DNA from 4 places in the Streptomyces sp. NPDC111516 genome. Region 1 is predicted to be linked to each of the others. Evidence: riboswitches for the same ligand, from Rfam matches in the RefSeq annotation. Region 1 holds a riboswitch; each other region holds the start of a gene.

Region 1 (4,119 bases):
TGATCACTTCGGCGGGGGTTCCGGCGGCCACCACCCGCCCCTCCTTCAGGACGACGATCCGGTCGCAGAACATCGCGGCCAGGTTGAGGTCGTGCAGAGCGATCACACCGGTGAGGGGCAGCGAGGTGATCAGTGACAGCAGTTCCAGCTGGTGCTGGATGTCGAGGTGGTTCGTAGGCTCGTCGAGCAGCAGTTCACGTGGTTGCTGAGCCAGTGCGCGCGCGATCTGGACACGTTGCCGCTCGCCTCCGGAAAGGGTGTGCCAGGACTGGCCGGCACGGTCGACGAGACCGGTCCGCTCCAGGGCCTCGCGCACCGCGTCGTCGTCCGCCCGGCCGGGTGCCGACCAGGCCCTGCGGTGCGGGACGCGCCCGAGGCGTACCACGTCCAGGACGCTCAACTCGACCTGGGTGACGGCATGCTGGTCGACCACGGCGACCCGCTGGGCCACGGTCCGGCGGCCGATCGCGTCGAACCGCCGGCCGTCCAGGGTGACCACGCCGGTCTCCGGGGCGAGGACCCCCGCGAGCACCCGCAGCAGGGTGGACTTGCCGGAGCCGTTCGGCCCGATCAGCCCGACGGTCGTGCCGGGCGGCGGAGCGAGGTGGACCCCGTCGAGAATGAGGCGTCCGCCCGCTTCCCGGCTGACCCGTTCGGCACGCAGCCCCTCAGTGGTTCCCCCCGTCATGTGATCCTCCGGGTGCGGTACAGGACCAGGACGAACGCGGGCACGCCGATGAGCGCGGTGACGACACCCACCGGCACCTCCTGCGGGTCGAGGACCGTCCTGGCGAGCGTGTCGACCCAGACCAGGAACACGGCCCCGGCCAGTGCGGTGACCGGCAGCAGGCGCCGGTGTCCGGAGCCGGCGAGTGCCCGGGCGGCGTGCGGGAGTACCAGGCCGACGAAGCCGATGGCGCCGGCCGAGCTGACGAGTGCGGCGGTCAGCAGCGCGGTCGTGCAGAGCAGCACGATCCGGGCGCGGGCGACCTGGACGCCGAGCGCGGCGGCGGCGTCCGGGCCGAACGCGAAGGCGTCGAGCGTACGGGCGTGTCCGAGGCAGACCAGCAGCGTCAGGACAAGAACGGCGGAGCAGATCCACACGTCGGTCCAGCCGACCCCGCTGAGCGAGCCGAGCAGCCAGAACAGCACCCCGCGGGTCTGCTCGGCGTCGGCGGAGGTCATTACCACGAAGGAGGTGAGCGCGGAGAACAGCTGCATAGCCGCCACACCGGAGAGGACGACCCGGTCGGTCGTGCCGCCCAGGGTGTGGCTCAGCAGCAGAACGAGGGCGAACGAGCACAGTGCGCCGATGAACGCGCCGGCCGAGATCGACACCGCTCCCCCACCGACCCCGAGGACGACGACCACGACCGCGCCGGTCGACGCGCCGGAGGAGACGCCGAGGACGAACGGGTCGGCGAGCGGGTTGCGGAGCAGGGACTGCATGACGGTGCCGCACACCGCGAGTCCGGCGCCGCACACCGCCGCGAGCAGGGTGCGTGGCATGCGCAGGTTCCAGATGATGCCGTCCCGGATCGGGGTGAGCCGCGTCCGGCCCCAGCCGAGGTGGGCGGCCACCGTGGACCAGACGTCGGCGACGGAGATGCGGGCGGGGCCGATGGTTACGGCGACCGCGACGGACAGCACGAGCAGCGCGACGCCGCAGGCCCACAGGACCCCGCCGCGCAGCTTCCGTACACCGTCCCCGCCTTGGGAGGCTCGCCGCGCGCCCTCCGCCCAGGTCCGCTCGGTGTCCGTCACTGCGCGAGCCCGAACGTGCGCAGCCCGGCGGCGACGCGTTCCACGCCCTCGACCGTCCGGATGGACGGGTTCATGGCCTGGCCGCTGAGCAGGATGTACCGCTGGTGCCTGACGGCATCCATGTTCTTCGTGGCGGGGTTGGACTCCAGGAATTCGATCTTCTTCGCGGCGCTCTCGGCGGTCTGTGCCTTGCGGGTCAGGTCACCGATGACCAGGACGTCGGGGTTGCGGTCGGCGACGGTCTCCCAGCTGATCTGCGGCCATTCCTCGTGCGTGTCGTCGAAGACGTTCTTCGCGCCGAGTTCCCCGGTGATGACTCCAGGTGCTCCGCAACAGCCGGCCAGGTACGGGGCCTTGGAGTCGGAGAACCAGTAGAGGAGAGTGGTACCGGAGGCGTCGATGGACCCGGTCGCCTTCTCCACCCGGGCCCGCAGCCGCGCCACGAGCGTGTCGCCGCGCTTCTGCACGCCGAACATCCTGGCCAGGTCGTGCACTTCGCCGTAGACGATGTCCATGGTCAGTGGCTCGATACGGGCTCCGTCGCCGCCGCCGCTGTTGTCCTTGCCGGTGCAGTCGGCGGGCGAGACATAGGTGGGGACGCCCAGTTCCTCGAACTGTTCGCGGGGGGCGACGCCGCCCTTGGCGAGGGTCGACTCGAACGACGCGCTGATGAAGTCGGGCTCCTGGTCGAGGACCTTCTCCGACGAGGGCCGGTTGTCGGCGATCCTGGGGACCTCGGCGTTGGCCTTCTCCAGGCCCTTCATCACCGGGTCGGTCCAGGTCGCGGTGGCGGCGAGCCGGTCGGCGAGGCCGAGGGACAGCAGGATCTCCGTCGACCCCTGGTCGACCGAGACGGCGCGGTGCGGCGGGGCTTCGACGGTGACGGTGCGTCCGCAGTTCTTCAGCGTCACGGGATATCCGTCGGCAGAGCCGGACTTCGCGGCGGAGTTGCTCGTTCCGCGGCCGCAGGCGGTCAGCAGGACGAGTCCCGCCGTGAGCAGGGCGATGGTGCGGACGGGGCTGGCTATGGACGGCACGGAGTCCCTCTGCGTCTCTGGGCCCATGCGCGGAGCCCGTTGGAGTTCTGCGCCCGGTACCGGGTCGCAGCCGCCAGCAGGTCTTCGGACTCGGGTTCCTTCGGACGGGACGCCTTCCCAGGACACCCGAGGGTGGGTCCCAGTGGCCGTGGCCCCGCCCGTCCCCCTCACCGCTGCGCGTCAGTTCCGGATTCTCACCGGATTCCCTGACTCCTACATGGAGTTCGACTGGCCCCGGCAAGCTATCACGAGCGTCTATGCAGCTCATGGGCGGTGTGGCCGGTGGTACGCCGGGCGGTGCCCCCGGTCGCACCACCCGCCCGACGCCTACGGACGCTGAAGGGCGATCACGGCGTTGTGTCCGCCGAATCCGAAGGAGTGGCTGATGGCGCGCCGGACAGGCAGCCGCAGAGGTTCTTCGGTGACGCAGTTGATGTCGAACTCGGGTGCCGGTGTGTGCAGGTTGGCGATCGGCGGTACGACTCCGCGCTGGAGCGTGAGGACGGTCAGTCCGGCCTCGATCGCTCCGGCCGCCCCCATGCAGTGCCCCAGCACGCCCTTCGGGGCGGTGACGGGCGGCCGGTGCGGGTAGACCCGGCCGATGAGGGCGGCCTCGGTGGCGTCGTTGAGCGGCGTCGCCGTGCCGTGCGCGTTGATGTGCTCGACGTCCTCGGCCGCCCAGCCCGCGTCGTGCAGCGCGGCTTCGACGGCCGCCTGGGCGACCGCGCCGGACGGGTGCGGGGTGGTGGGGTGGTGGGCGTCGGTGGTGGCGCCGGTGCCCGCGAGCAGTGCCCGGGGTCCGGCGCCCCGGGCTGCGGCGTCGGCCGCCCGTTCCAGCACCATGACGGCGGCGCCCTCGCCCATGACCAGCCCGGCACGGTCGGCCGCGAAGGGCCGGCACCGCCTGGCCGGGTCGCCGTGTGCCCGGGCCGCGGCTCCGGACCGGGCGAACCCGGCCATGGCGGCCGGGTAGACGATCGACTCGGTGGCTCCGGCGATCGCGATGTCGCACTGCCCGGTGACCAGGAGATCGCGGGCGACGGACAGGGCGGTGACACCGGACGAACACGCGGTGCACGGTGCCATGCTGGGACCGGTGGCCCGCAACTGGATCGCGATCTCGGCCGCCGGCATGTTCGGGATGGTGAGCAGGATGCCCGACGGCGAGATGGCATCCGGTCCGTGCCGTTCGAGTACGACGGCCTGCTCGGTCAGTGAGGCGGAGCCGCCGCTGCTGGTGCCGACGACCACCGCGACCCTGCTGCCCTCCCACCGCGCCGGGTCGAGTCCGGCGTCGGCGACCGCCTCCCGGGCGGCG
Region 2 (4,119 bases), on a different contig from region 1:
GGCGGCGGAGGCGGCGGCTCCGGCAGCGGCGACGGCGGCTCGGGCATCGGTCCGGGCGTGGGCGCCGGTGCCACGGGGTCGGGGTACGGATTGGTCATCGGAGGCCTCCGAGCGGTTCGGGGTGGATCTGCTTCCACCGTCCCCCGGAGCGGCTGCCCGCGCCTGGTGAGCCCATGCGTACGGGTTCCGGATGATCTGTCCGGGTGCACCGTCCCCGCGACGGGTCAGCGCGCGGCGGCGACTGCCGCGGCTGCGAGGCCCGTCCGGGGGCTGGCGAGCACCGGGATCCGGGTGACCGCACGGGTGACCACATCGGCCATCGACGCCTGCGCCAGCACGATCACATCGGCGTCCGTCACCGCATCTACCGCCGCCGCGACCAGGTCCAGAAAGCCGTCGCGGTCCCCGGCCTCGAAGCGCGCCCAGGCCCCCTCGACCAGGACGGTGCGGACCCCGACGGGCCGGTCCCCCACCTCTTCGGCGAGCAGCGCGAGGGTCGGCGCCAGGGTGTCGCCCAGCGCCGCGAGGACCACCACGCGGTCCATTTCCGAGGCAGCGGCCGCCATGGGGCGGTCGACACGCAGCACCGGAACCCCGACCGTCAGCGCGGCCGACTCCGCGACCCCGCCGATCGTCGAACAGGTGCAGAGAACGGCGGAGGCACCTTCGGCGACGACGCCCGCGAGCAGCGCCCGGATCTCGTCCGACACCGCTTCGGGGCCCTCGTCCCTGGCCCGGGCGAGCAGGTTCTCGGACACGAGATGGCGCAGGGCGAGTCCGGGATGATCCGTGTCCCGGAGCGCGTCGAAGACCGGGACGTGGACCGGGGAGGTGTGCAGAAGTGCGAGTGTCATCGACCGAACGTACAACTCCCCGGTCCGGGTCGGGTCATCGGCCGAGTGGATCGGTGCAGTCCGCCGTGTTGATCACTACAACTCGGGGTGGGACGTGAGCTGCGCCTTCGCCCGCTCCACCAGTTCGGCCGGGGCCTCGGGAGCCCGGTCGGGGTGGCGCTCCGCCCACTTCGCGGCGTACGGGCAGAGCGGGACGACCGGGACACCCTCGCGGCCCGCCATGGCGTAGAACTCCTGGACGAGGGCGCCCGCGATGCCCTTGCCCTCGTGGCCGGGCTCGACGACGGTGTGCACGGCGACGAGCGCCGCGGGGTCGCCTTCCATCACGAAGTACGCGATGACTCCGGCGGCCTTCCCGTTCTCGTACGCGAGGAGGTTGCCGCGCGTGCGGTCGTCGCGGATGTCGAGTTCGATCCGGTCGGTCTGTTCTGCCATGACGGGTGCTCCCTCAGTGGTCGAGCCGGGGTCAGCGCGCCGCTGGGAGGGCGTGCGGGCTCCGTTCGGTGGCGGTGCCGGGTACGGGCTCGGAGGCATCGGCGCCGAGCGCGACGATCCGGTTGTCGGCATCGACATGCACGATACGCGGGGTCAGGCCGCGCGCCTCGGCGTCGTCGACCTGGGCGTAACTGATCAGGATGACCAGGTCACCGGGGTGGACGAGGTGGGCGGCGGCGCCGTTGACGCCGATGACACCGGAGCCGCGTTCGCCCTCGATGACGTACGTCTCCAGGCGTGCACCGTTGTCGATGTCGACGATGTGCACCAGCTCGCCGGGCAGCAGGTCCGCCGCTTCCATCAACTCGGCATCGACGGTGACGGAACCGACGTAGTGCAGGTCGGCCTGGGTCACGGTGGCCCGGTGGATCTTGGACTTGAACATCGTGCGCAGCAATCTGTACTCCTGGAAGAGGGCTCCCTGCCAGCTTTGTGCAGGTCAAGGGCGTTCTTCACTGTACAACTGCACGCCTTGGACTCGTAGATTGCAGAGAACATCAGTTCACGCTCGCGAGCAGGCTCCCTGCCTGCGATTCCGCGCGAATCAGGCTGTTGCAACGCGGCCGATCGGGCACCTGACCGGAAGGCCATCTCGGAATTCTGGGGGACTGATGCTGATCAGATGCTGACTTGACGGCACCACTCAGCAGGCCACGGCCTGTTACGGGACACGCCCACCGGGCCAACGGCCGTAGCCGCGCCCAGCCGACCGCCGCCGTGGTGGACGCGCAGAGCGTGAAGGTTTCGGGAAACGTTACCGAGACCAGCCAGGGCATCTACGCCGGCAAGAAGATCAAGGGACGCAAGCGTCGTCTGATCACCGACACCACAGCAGCCTGAATGGTGGTCAGATGCCCTCGGTCGTCGCGGACCTCGGCGTCCGGGGCCGACCAGGGCCGACAACGCACGGGTCGGGACCTGTCGGAATGCGCGGTCTGACAGAATGGGCTTCGAAAATTCAGGCGACGCGCGTCAGGAAACCGGTGTGAATCCGGTACGGTCCCGCCACTGTGACCGGGCTGCAGCAGCCCGGAAGCCAGATACTGGCCGCGCCGCCTTCTCGTACGACCCAGGGGACGAGGACATCCCCCGGAAAGGCTCGGCCATGCCCCGGATCCGCCGTGTACCACTCGCGCTCATACCGCTGCTTCTGCTGCCGCTCACCGGATGCGGCTCCGGCACGGACGGCGAGGACAAGGCAAAGGCCGCACCGGCCGTCGACGGTTTTCCCTACACGGTCACCAACTGCGGTACGAAGACGACCTTCGACGCCCCGCCGAAGCGGGTCGTCACCATGAACCAGCACGTCACCGAGATCGTGCTGGCCCTCGGGCTCCAGGACCGGCTGACCGGGACGGCCTACCTGGACGACAGCATCCTGCCGGAGTACCGGTCCGCGTACGCCGGGACCAAGGTGCTCGCGAAGGAGTACCCCTCCAAGGAGGTGCTGCTCGGCGCCAACCCCGACTTCGTCTACGGCGGGTACAGCAGCGCCTTCGACAAGGCCAAGGGCCTGGACCGGGCGGGACTTCAGAAGGACGGCATCAACACCCGGCTGAACATCGAGAACTGCACCAAGGGCAAGGTCGGTATCGATCAGCTCGCCACCGAGATCACCCAAGTCGCCAGGATCTTCGGCGTACCGGAACGCGGCAGGAAGCTGATCGCCGAGGAGCGACAGAAGATCACGACGGTCGAGGCAGGGCTCAAGGGCTCCTCACGTCCCTCGGTGTTCGTGTACGACTCCGGCGACAGCTCCGCGTTCACGGCGGGCGGCAAGGGCATCGGCAACGAGATCGTCCGGCTCGCCGGGGGCCGGAACGTCTTCGCGGACCTCGACGCCACCTTCGGCGACGTGTCCTGGGAGCAGGTCATCAAGCGCAAGCCCGAGGTGGTCGTGATCTACGACTACGGAGGCACCACGATGGCAGCCAAGAAGAAGCGGCTGCTGAACGATCCGGCACTCGCGAACGTGCCGGCGGTCAGGAACAAGAAGTTCGCGGTGCTCCCGCTGTCCTCGGCGGTGCTCGGTGTCCGGGTCGCCGACGCCGTGCAGGACCTGGCCGGGCAGCTGCACCCCGGCACTCCGTGAGCGCGGAGTCCGCCCGCCCCGGCCCGAAGTCCGTCCTGCGCTCGGCCCCTGTCGTGATCGGCGTCCTCACGGTGCTGCTGCTCGCGGCGGCGGTGGCCGGTCTGGCGCTCGGCCCGGTACGGATTCCGCCGGGCGAGGTATTGAGTACGGTCCTGGGCGGTGAACGCACCGGTGCGTACCCGACGATCGTGTGGGAGGTACGGATGCCCAGGGTGCTGCTCGGGGCCGTCGTCGGCGCCGGGCTGGCCCTGTCGGGCACGGTGCTCCAGGCGCTGGTGCGCAACCCGTTGGCCGATCCGTTTCTGCTGGGCGCCTCGTCCGGGGCGTCAGCGGGCGCCGCCGTGGTCGTCGTGCTGGGGGTCGGCGCCGGAGCGGCCACCGACGTGGCGCTGCCCATTGCCGCGTTCGCCGGGTCCATGGCCGCGCTGGTCGCCGTCTACGCGATGGCCCGGCGCGGCGGCACCATGACAACGGGCCGACTGATCCTGGCCGGGGTGGCGATCCAGTACGTGCTGTCCGCATTCACCAGCCTGATCCTGGTGTTGTCCTCCCGGGCCGAGCATGTGCGGGCGATCCTGTTCTGGACCCTGGGCGGCCTGGGTGGCGCCCGCTGGGACCAACTGGCGCTGCCCGCCGCGATATTGGGCGTCGGGGCCGTACTCCTGATCAGCCTGGCCC
Region 3 (4,119 bases), on a different contig from region 1:
TCGGCTGCCAGCGCGTCCACATCGGTGAAGTTCGACATCAGGGGCACGGCGCACACCGCCACGCGCAGCACGTCCTCGCCGTGCGGCGGCGCGAGGACCGACTCGCGCACGGCCCCGCGCAACGAGACGCGCAGCCCGTCCTCCTCGTCGATGCCGAGGCCGTGGGCGAAGGGCAGCACCCCGTACGTCCGCCGTCCGGTGATCCCGCGCAGCATCTCCAGGCCCGGCTCCAGCAGCGACACGTCACCGCGGAACTTGTTGACGAGGTAGCCCGCGATCAGCGACTGGTCCTCGGCGTCGAGCAGCGCCGTCGTGCCGAAGAAGGAGGCGAAGACGCCGCCGCGGTCGATGTCGCCGACGACCACCACCGGGAAGCGCGCCGCCCGTGCGATGCCCATGTTCACGATGTCCGTGCGCCGCAGATTGATCTCGGCCGGACTGCCCGCCCCCTCGCAGATCACTGCGTCATACGTGCCCCGAAGCTGCTCCAGACAGTCGACGACCGTGGAGAGAAGCGCTTCCTGCCGGCCCCCGTGGTAGCCGCGCGCGCTCATCTCGCCCACCGGTCTGCCCATCAGGACGACCTGGCTGGATCGGTCGCCGCCGGGCTTGAGCAGGACCGGGTTCATCAGCGCGGTCGGCTCGACCCGTGCGGCCTGGGCCTGCATGGCCTGGGCGCGGCCGATCTCGGCACCCTCGCGGGTGACGAACGAGTTCAGCGACATGTTCTGCGCCTTGAAGGGCGCCACCTTCACACCCCGGCGTACGAGCCAGCGGCAGATGCCCGCGGTGACGACGCTCTTGCCCGCGTCCGAGGTGGTTCCGGCGACCAGCAGTCCGCCGCTCATGTCCGTCTCCGTCCTGCGATCGAAGGTCCTGCGATCGAACGTCCTGCCATCGGGCGTTCCGCGATCCGTCGGGCGGCGAGGGCCACGCCCAGTCGGCCCGCCACGCACACGCCGAGGGCCAGCGCACTCACCCGGCGCGACAGCCGTACCGCGCGTTCGATGTCCTGGCTCTCCACCGCCCGGCCCGTCTCCCCGTTGAGGACGGGACGGTGCTCGACGCGGCCGCCGTACGCGAGCGTCCCGCCGAGCCGCACGCCGAGCGCGCCCGCGAACGAGGCTTCCACCGGGCCCGCGTTGGGGCTCGGGTGCTTGGCCGCGTCGGCTCGCCACGCCCGTGCCGCTCCACGTGACCGCCCCCCGGAGGCCACGGCGAGCAGGGCGGTGAGCCGGGCACCGGGCCACCCCGCGAGGTCGTCGAGGCGGGCCGAGGCCCAGCCGTAGCGCCGGTGGCGGGGCGACTTGTGGCCGACCATGGCGTCGAGCGTGTTCGCGGCCCGGAAGCCGACGAGCCCGGGCACACCGGCCAGCGCACCCCACACCAGGGCGCCGACCACGGCGTCCGAGGTGTTCTCGGCCACGGACTCCACCACGGCACGGGCGATCTGCGGCCCGTCGAGGGAGTGCGGATCGCGCCCGCACAGATGCGGCAGCCGCTCGCGGGCGCGGTCGATGTCACCGGCGGCCAGGGCGTCGCCGATGCTCCGGGCCTCACGCCCCAGGGAGGTACCACCGACGACGGACCAGGTGGCGGCCGCGGTCAACGCGACGGCGGCGGCTGGGTGGCCGCGTACGGCACGGGTGATCAGCGCGGCACCACCCGCGGCACCTCCGGCGCAGACGAGGGTGTGCAGCGCGCCCCACCCGCGGTGGTCGCGCCACAACCGGCGCTCGACGCCCGCCGCGGCCCGCCCGAAGGCGGCGACCGGATGCCCCCTGCGGGGGTCACCGAGCAGCAGATCGCCGATCAGGCCGGCTGTGGCGCCGTACGCGAAAACGCGGTCGGCACGCACGGCTCAACCGGCCGTTACGCCTCGAAGGAGCTTCGTACAGGCGGCTCTCGACGAGAGCGCCACAGCAACGGACGCACGGCAGCCAGGCATGGCGATATGTCCTCACTCAGGGTCCGCGCCCTGGTTCGACGTGACCGGCGACGAGAGTCTCCTGGCTCCCGGATCCGCAGTTCCCCCGGCCTTCCAGCCCGCTCGCGCGTGCCGTGACTTCCGTGTGGGGGACTGCTCCCCGGTGACAGTGGCGGGACCGCGCCGGATTCGCACCGGCTTCCTCTGCTGTCGCCGTAATTGGCTCCGGCAGTCCATCACGCTCCGCGAACGCCCGTCAACCTGCCGTTGACCTGCGACGGCGCAGTGTGCTGAGGCCCACACCGGGTCGGGCGCAGCACTTCGGGCCGGACACACGGCGTGTGTCCGGCCCGAAGTGGGAGCGCGCGCGGCCGCTCTCAGGCGACGATCAGATAGATCCCGTACGCGACCGCTGCCGCGCACAGCGCGAAGCAGACGTACGCACCGGCGCGGGCCAGTAGCAGTGAGCCGCCGGAGCCGCCCTGCGTGGCCGGTTCGGGCTGCTTGGAGAGGCCGACGATGCCCAGGGTGAAGAGGCCGACCAGCGCGACGGTGGCGACGAGGGAGACGCCGAAGACGGTGCCGAGGGCTGCCCAGTCGATTTTCATGCTGAATCCTTTAGACGGCGGGCCCGGACGGCGGGCCCGGACGGCGGGCCCGGGCGGACCGGCCTGGACGGTCGGCCTAGACGGTGGCGGGTCGCGCCGGGTCCGGGGTGGTTCCGGCCGGGGCCGGAATGGTGGTCTTGAGGTCCTGCGCCGCTGCCTGGGCCGCGGTGAGCGGTGGGCTGACGGCGGCGATGGCCGTGGTGACGACACCCGCGGGCTCGGTGATGCCGTCAGCCGGTGCGACATCGCCGTGGCCGACCGGCTTGCGGCGCGACAGCATCCAGATCGCCCCGGAGCCCACGACCAGCAGCGCCGCGACGACCACGACGCCCCAGGTGCCCTGTTTGGTGAGGAATTCCGCGCCCGCGCCGACCAGGCCCGCGGCCGGCAGGGTCAGACCCCAGGCGACGAACATCCGGGTGGCGGTGGACCAGCGGACCACACCGCCCTGGCGGCCGAGGCCCGCGCCCATCACGGCGCCGGAGCAGGACTGGGTGGTGGAGAGGGAGAAGCCGAGGTGCGAGGAGGCCAGGATGACCGTGGCCGCACTGGTCTGGGCGGCGAAGCCCTGCGGCGGCTTGAGGTCGGTGAGGCCGCTGCCCATGGTGCGGATGATGCGCCAGCCGCCCAGATAGGTGCCGAGCGCGATGGCCAGACCGGCGGAGACGATCACCCAGACCGGCGGGTTGGAACCGGGGTGCAGGACGCCCCCGGTGACCAGCGCCAGGGTGATGATGCCCATGGTCTTCTGCGCGTCGTTGGTGCCGTGGGCGAGGGAGACGAGTCCGGCCGAGGCGATCTGACCGGCGCGGTAGCCCTTGGCGGTGGCCTTTTCCTGGGCGTCGTTACGGATCTTCCCGCCGATCCGGTACGTCAGCCTGGTGGCCAGCATCGCGGCCAGACCGGCGACGATCGGGGCGGCGACCGCGGGGAGCAGCACCTTGGTGACGACGGTGCCGCCGTTGACCGACGACCAGCCCGCCGACATCACCGCCGCGCCGATCAGGCCGCCGAACAGGGCGTGCGAGGAACTGGACGGCAGCCCGACCAGCCAGGTCAGCAGATTCCACAGGATGGCGCCGACGAGTGCCGCGAAGATGACTTCTGTCCGCAGCCCGTCCTCGTTGACGATCCCGCCGGAGATCGTCTTGGCGACCTCCACGGACAGGAACGCGCCGACGAGGTTGAGAGCGGCGGACATGGCCACCGCTGTCTTCGGTCTGAGTGCGCCGGTCGAGATGGTCGTCGCCATCGCGTTGGCGGTGTCATGGAAACCGTTCGTGAAATCGAACACTAGAGCTGTCACGATCACAATCGCGAGGAGCAGCGTGATGTGTTCCATTTACCCAGGCAATCGTTCGACGTCATTGGCATGTGGACCGTAGGCAACCTGAGTGAACGGAAGATGAACTGGACGGGGCGTCACGATGACTCCAAGCGGAGTCCGGTCGCTCTGTTTCTTCTCCCCCTGCCCTCCGCGGGCGGCACGATTGGGGCGCAGGGTCCTGCGAGGCCCGTTTCGGCCCCTCATCACCCCTATTTGTGAACGTTTCCGATTTGTGATGGTGATGACTTTCGGTCGAC
Region 4 (4,119 bases), on a different contig from region 1:
CGACGTCGGAGTGCAGATCGACCTCCTCCACCGTCCAGGTGTTCTTGATCGCGTCGCGGTAGCGCTCGTAGAAGTCCGGGTAGCGCATGGGCCGCAGCGTCAGTTCGAAGCCCGGGTCGAGCAGGTTCTTGTCACGCGCGGTCTTCTCGGAGTCGGTGGAGCTCATTACTGACAGGCCTCGCAGGACTCGGGGTTTTCGAGGGAGCAGGCGATCGCGTCGGCGTCGGGCGCCGATGCCTGCTGTACGGGAATGGGAGCCGCGGCCGCGGTCCGGCCGGAGGCGGCGCGGGCGATCCGGGTCGCCGGACGCGAGCGCAGGTAGTACGTCGTCTTCAGCCCCCGCTTCCATGCATACGCGTACATCGAGGAGAGCTTGCCGATCGTCGGCGTCTCCATGAACAGGTTCAGCGACTGGCTCTGATCGAGGAACGGGGTACGGGCCGCCGCCATGTCGATCAGTCCGCGCTGCGGGATCTCCCACGCCGTGCGGTACAGCGCCCGCACGTCCGCCGGGATCCAGGCGAAGCCCTGCACGGACCCGCTCGCCTCGCGCAGCGCCTCACGGGTCCGCGCGTCCCACACGCCGAGCTGTTTCAGCTCCTCCACCAGATACGCGTTGACCTGGAGGAACTCACCGCTGAGCGTCTCGCGCTTGAAGAGGTTGGAGACCTGCGGCTCGATGCACTCGTACACACCCGCGATCGAGGCGATCGTCGCCGTCGGCGCGATGGCGAGCAGCAGCGAGTTGCGCATCCCCGTCTTCGCGACCCGGGCGCGCAGCGCGTCCCAGCGCTCCGGCCAGTGCAGCTCGGTGTCGTAGTGGTCGGGGTGCAGCACACCGCGCGCGGCCCGGGTCTCGGACCAGGCCGGCAGCGGGCCCGACCGCTCGGCGAGATCGCAGGACGCCTCGTACGCCGCGAGCATGATCCGCTCGGAGATCTGCGTGGAGAGCGCGCGGGCCTCGGGGGAGTCGAACGGCAGCCGCAGCTGGAAGAAGACGTCCTGCAGACCCATGGCCCCGAGGCCGACGGGGCGCCACTTCGCGTTGGAGCGGCCGGCCTGCTCGGTCGGGTAGAAGTTGATGTCGACGACCCGGTCGAGGAAGGTCACGGCGGTACGGACGGTGGCGTCCAGCCGCTCCCAGTCGATGGAGCCGTCGGCGACGAACGCGCCGAGGTTGACCGAACCCAGGTTGCAGACGGCCGTCTCGCCGTCGTCGGTGACTTCGAGGATCTCGGTGCACAGATTTGACGAGTGGACGACGCGGCCCGGCTCGGCGGTCTGGTTCGCGGTGCGGTTGGAGGCGTCCTTGAACGTCATCCAGCCCTGGCCGGTCTGCGCCAGGGTCCGCATCATCCGGCCGTACAGCTCACGGGCCGGCATCGACTTGCGGGCCAGCCCCTTGGCCTCGGCGGCCCGGTACGCGGCGTCGAACTCGTCGCCCCACAGGTCGACCAGCTCGGGCACGTCCGCGGGCGAGAACAGCGACCAGTCACCGTCCGCGTCGACCCGGCGCATGAACTCGTCCGGGATCCAGTGCGCCAGGTTGAGGTTGTGCGTACGCCGCTGGTCCTCGCCCGTGTTGTCGCGCAGCTCCAGGAACTCCTCGATGTCCGCGTGCCAGGTCTCCAGATAGACGGCGGCGGCGCCCTTGCGACGGCCGCCCTGGTTGACCGCGGCGACGGAGGCGTCGAGCGTCTTCAGGAACGGCACGATGCCGTTGGAGTGCCCGTTGGTGCCACGGATCAGCGAACCGCGGGCGCGGATGCGGGAGTACGAGAGACCGATGCCGCCCGCGTGCTTCGAGAGCCGCGCCACCTGGTGGTAGCGGTCGTAGATCGAGTCGAGCTCGTCGAGCGGGGAGTCCAGCAGGTAGCAGGAGGACATCTGCGGGTGCCGGGTGCCGGAGTTGAACAGGGTCGGCGAGGACGGCAGATAGTCGAGCCGGCTCATCAGCCCGTACAGCGCCGCGACTTCGTCCAGGGCCCGTTCCGAGTCGTTCTCGGCGAGCCCGGAGGCGACCCGCAGCATGAAGTGCTGGGGCGTCTCGATGACCTGGCGGGTGTGCGGGTGGCGGAGCAGATAGCGGCTGTGCAGGGTCCGCAGCCCGAAGTAGCCGAAGCGGTCGTCGGCGCCGTCGGCGAGCGAACGCTCCACCAGCGCGTCGAGGGCGGCCGCGTGCAGCGCGACGAACTCGGCGGTGCGGTCCGCGATCAGGCCCTCGCGGTGCCCGACGGCGACCGAGGCGGAGAAGGAGACTGCGCCCTGGCCGGCCGCCTCGTCGGCGATGGCGAGGGTCAACAGCCGGGCGGCGAGCCGGGAGTAGGCAGGGTCCTCGGAGATCAGCCCCGCGGCGGCCTCGGTGGCCAGCGCGCGCAGCTCGGCCTCGTCCGCCCGGGCGCTGCGGCCGCGCAGCGCGGCGGCGGCGACCCGACCGGGGTCGGTGTCGGGCAGATCGACGGTGAGGTCGGTCAGGGTCCGCAGCAGTGCGGTCCTCGGTCCGTCGTGTGCGGTTGCCTCGGACTCGGCCACTTCGGACACGGCGGCTGAAGCCGGATCGGCTGGCGCGATGGTCACGTGGTGCTCTCCCTCGCTCGGCTCGGGGCCGGCGGGGAACGGGGCAGCCGGGCAGAGGCGGGCCCGGGCCGGGGCAGCACTCCGTACGGCGTCCACCGGCCCAACCGCGAGGCCCGGACGTCTGGCATCCGGTTCGGTCGAGCCGGATGCACTGTCGGCAGGTCCTCGGACTTACTCGGGGGTGCGCAAAAGCGCACCGAACACACCGTTGCGGGACAGTTCCGGATTCGCACCGGATTCCCCTGCGGCGACAGCGAGCATGAGCATACATGTGGGGGCCGCCGGATGAGACAGCCCCCACATGTTGTGTCGCGTAACGGAACTCGGGACGCGCGTACGGCCCGTTGCTGAGCGCACGGACGGCCCGTCGCGCCCCGTTGGAAGGGGCTCGACGGGCCGTCGTACGGCTGTGGGAGCGGCCGTCAGTGGCCGCCGCCCGGTGCCCCAGCCGTGGCCGGCGGGAGTTCCACCTGGACGCCACGGTCGCCCGCGTCGGCCGTGTAGTCGGCCGGCGAGGTCTCGTCGACCCCGGCGGGCGCCTTCACGGCGTTCAGGACGAAGGTGAGCACCACCGTCACCACCGCGTTCAGCACGAACGCGGTCAGGCCGATGTAGCCGATCTCGCCGATGCCCGGGATCTCCTTGGACGACCCGCCGAAGTGCGCCTGGGTCGGGCTGGCGACGCCGTACGCGGCCACCGTCCCGTACACCATGCCGACCGCCCAGCCCGCGAGCAGCGCCCAGCGGTGGAACCAGCGGGTGAACAGGCCGCCGACCAGGGCCGGCATCGTCTGGAGGATCCAGATCCCGCCGAGCAGCTGGAAGTTGATCGCGACCGTCTTGTCCATGGTGAGGACGAAAGCGAGCGCGCCGACCTTCACCAGCAGCGACACCAGCTTGGAGACCTTGGTCTCCTGCTCCGGGGTCGCGTCCGGCTTCAGGAAGTCCTTATAGATGTTGCGGGTGAAGAGGTTCGCCGCGGCGATCGACATGATCGCTGCGGGCACCAGCGCGCCGATGCCGATGGCCGCGAACGCGACGCCCGCGAACCAGTCCGGGAACATGTTCTCGAACAACTGCGGGATGGCCAACTGCCCGTTGTCGACCTTGATTCCGGCGGCGATCGCCATGAAGCCGAGCAGCGCCAGCAGGCCGAGCATCAGAGAGTACAGCGGCAGGATCGTGGTGTTGCGCCGGATCACATTGCGGCTGCGGCTGGAGAGCGTCGCGGTGATCGAGTGCGGATACATGAACAGCGCCAGCGCCGAGCCCAACGCCAGGGTGGCGTATCCCCATTGACCCGCCTCGCCCGGCGCCAGCGCGCCGCGCGGCTTGCCGGTCGCCGGGTTGGTCTGCGAGAACGCCTCGCCCGCCTTGGCGAAGATGTCGTGGAATCCGCCCAGCTTGATCGGGATGTAGATGATCGCCACCGCGATGACCAGATAGATCAGCCCGTCCTTGACGAACGCGATCAGCGCGGGCGCCCGCAGACCGGACGAGTAGGTGTACGCGGCGAGCACCGCGAACGCGATCAGCAGCGGC

What was found. Region 1 has a riboswitch for cobalamin ahead of ACZ7L9_RS28065 (ABC transporter substrate-binding protein). Riboswitches for the same ligand answer to the same signal wherever they lie in the genome.
Region 2: linked by a shared signal. The riboswitch ahead of ACZ7L9_RS27210 (ABC transporter substrate-binding protein) and the one ahead of ACZ7L9_RS28065 (ABC transporter substrate-binding protein) in region 1 are both predicted to bind cobalamin.
Region 3: linked by a shared signal. The riboswitch ahead of ACZ7L9_RS00345 (cobalamin biosynthesis protein) and the one ahead of ACZ7L9_RS28065 (ABC transporter substrate-binding protein) in region 1 are both predicted to bind cobalamin.
Region 4: linked by a shared signal. The riboswitch ahead of ACZ7L9_RS07240 (ribonucleoside-diphosphate reductase subunit alpha) and the one ahead of ACZ7L9_RS28065 (ABC transporter substrate-binding protein) in region 1 are both predicted to bind cobalamin.

The regions. Positions count from the first base shown of each region.
Region 1 covers NZ_JBVKBV010000018.1:124,246-128,364, reverse strand. The annotation lists gene ACZ7L9_RS28075 (ABC transporter ATP-binding protein) at 1-688, opposite strand, end outside; gene ACZ7L9_RS28070 (FecCD family ABC transporter permease) at 685-1,764, opposite strand; gene ACZ7L9_RS28065 (ABC transporter substrate-binding protein) at 1,761-2,801, opposite strand; cobalamin riboswitch at 2,860-3,049, opposite strand; gene ACZ7L9_RS28060 (beta-ketoacyl-[acyl-carrier-protein] synthase family protein) at 3,129-4,119, opposite strand, start outside.
Region 2 covers NZ_JBVKBV010000017.1:80,933-85,051, reverse strand. The annotation lists gene ACZ7L9_RS27230 (aspartate/glutamate racemase family protein) at 225-854, opposite strand; gene ACZ7L9_RS27225 (GNAT family N-acetyltransferase) at 930-1,289, opposite strand; gene panD (aspartate 1-decarboxylase) at 1,321-1,746, opposite strand; gene ACZ7L9_RS27215 (hypothetical protein) at 1,980-2,189, shown strand; cobalamin riboswitch at 2,264-2,415, shown strand; gene ACZ7L9_RS27210 (ABC transporter substrate-binding protein) at 2,455-3,441, shown strand; gene ACZ7L9_RS27205 (FecCD family ABC transporter permease) at 3,438-4,119, shown strand, end outside.
Region 3 covers NZ_JBVKBV010000001.1:59,773-63,891, reverse strand. The annotation lists gene ACZ7L9_RS00350 (cobyric acid synthase) at 1-848, opposite strand, end outside; gene ACZ7L9_RS00345 (cobalamin biosynthesis protein) at 845-1,858, opposite strand; cobalamin riboswitch at 2,004-2,131, opposite strand; gene ACZ7L9_RS00340 (hypothetical protein) at 2,305-2,535, opposite strand; gene ACZ7L9_RS00335 (inorganic phosphate transporter) at 2,612-3,877, opposite strand.
Region 4 covers NZ_JBVKBV010000002.1:356,050-360,168, forward strand. The annotation lists gene ACZ7L9_RS07235 (ribonucleotide-diphosphate reductase subunit beta) at 1-166, opposite strand, end outside; gene ACZ7L9_RS07240 (ribonucleoside-diphosphate reductase subunit alpha) at 166-2,577, opposite strand; cobalamin riboswitch at 2,717-2,844, opposite strand; gene mctP (monocarboxylate uptake permease MctP) at 3,000-4,119, opposite strand, start outside.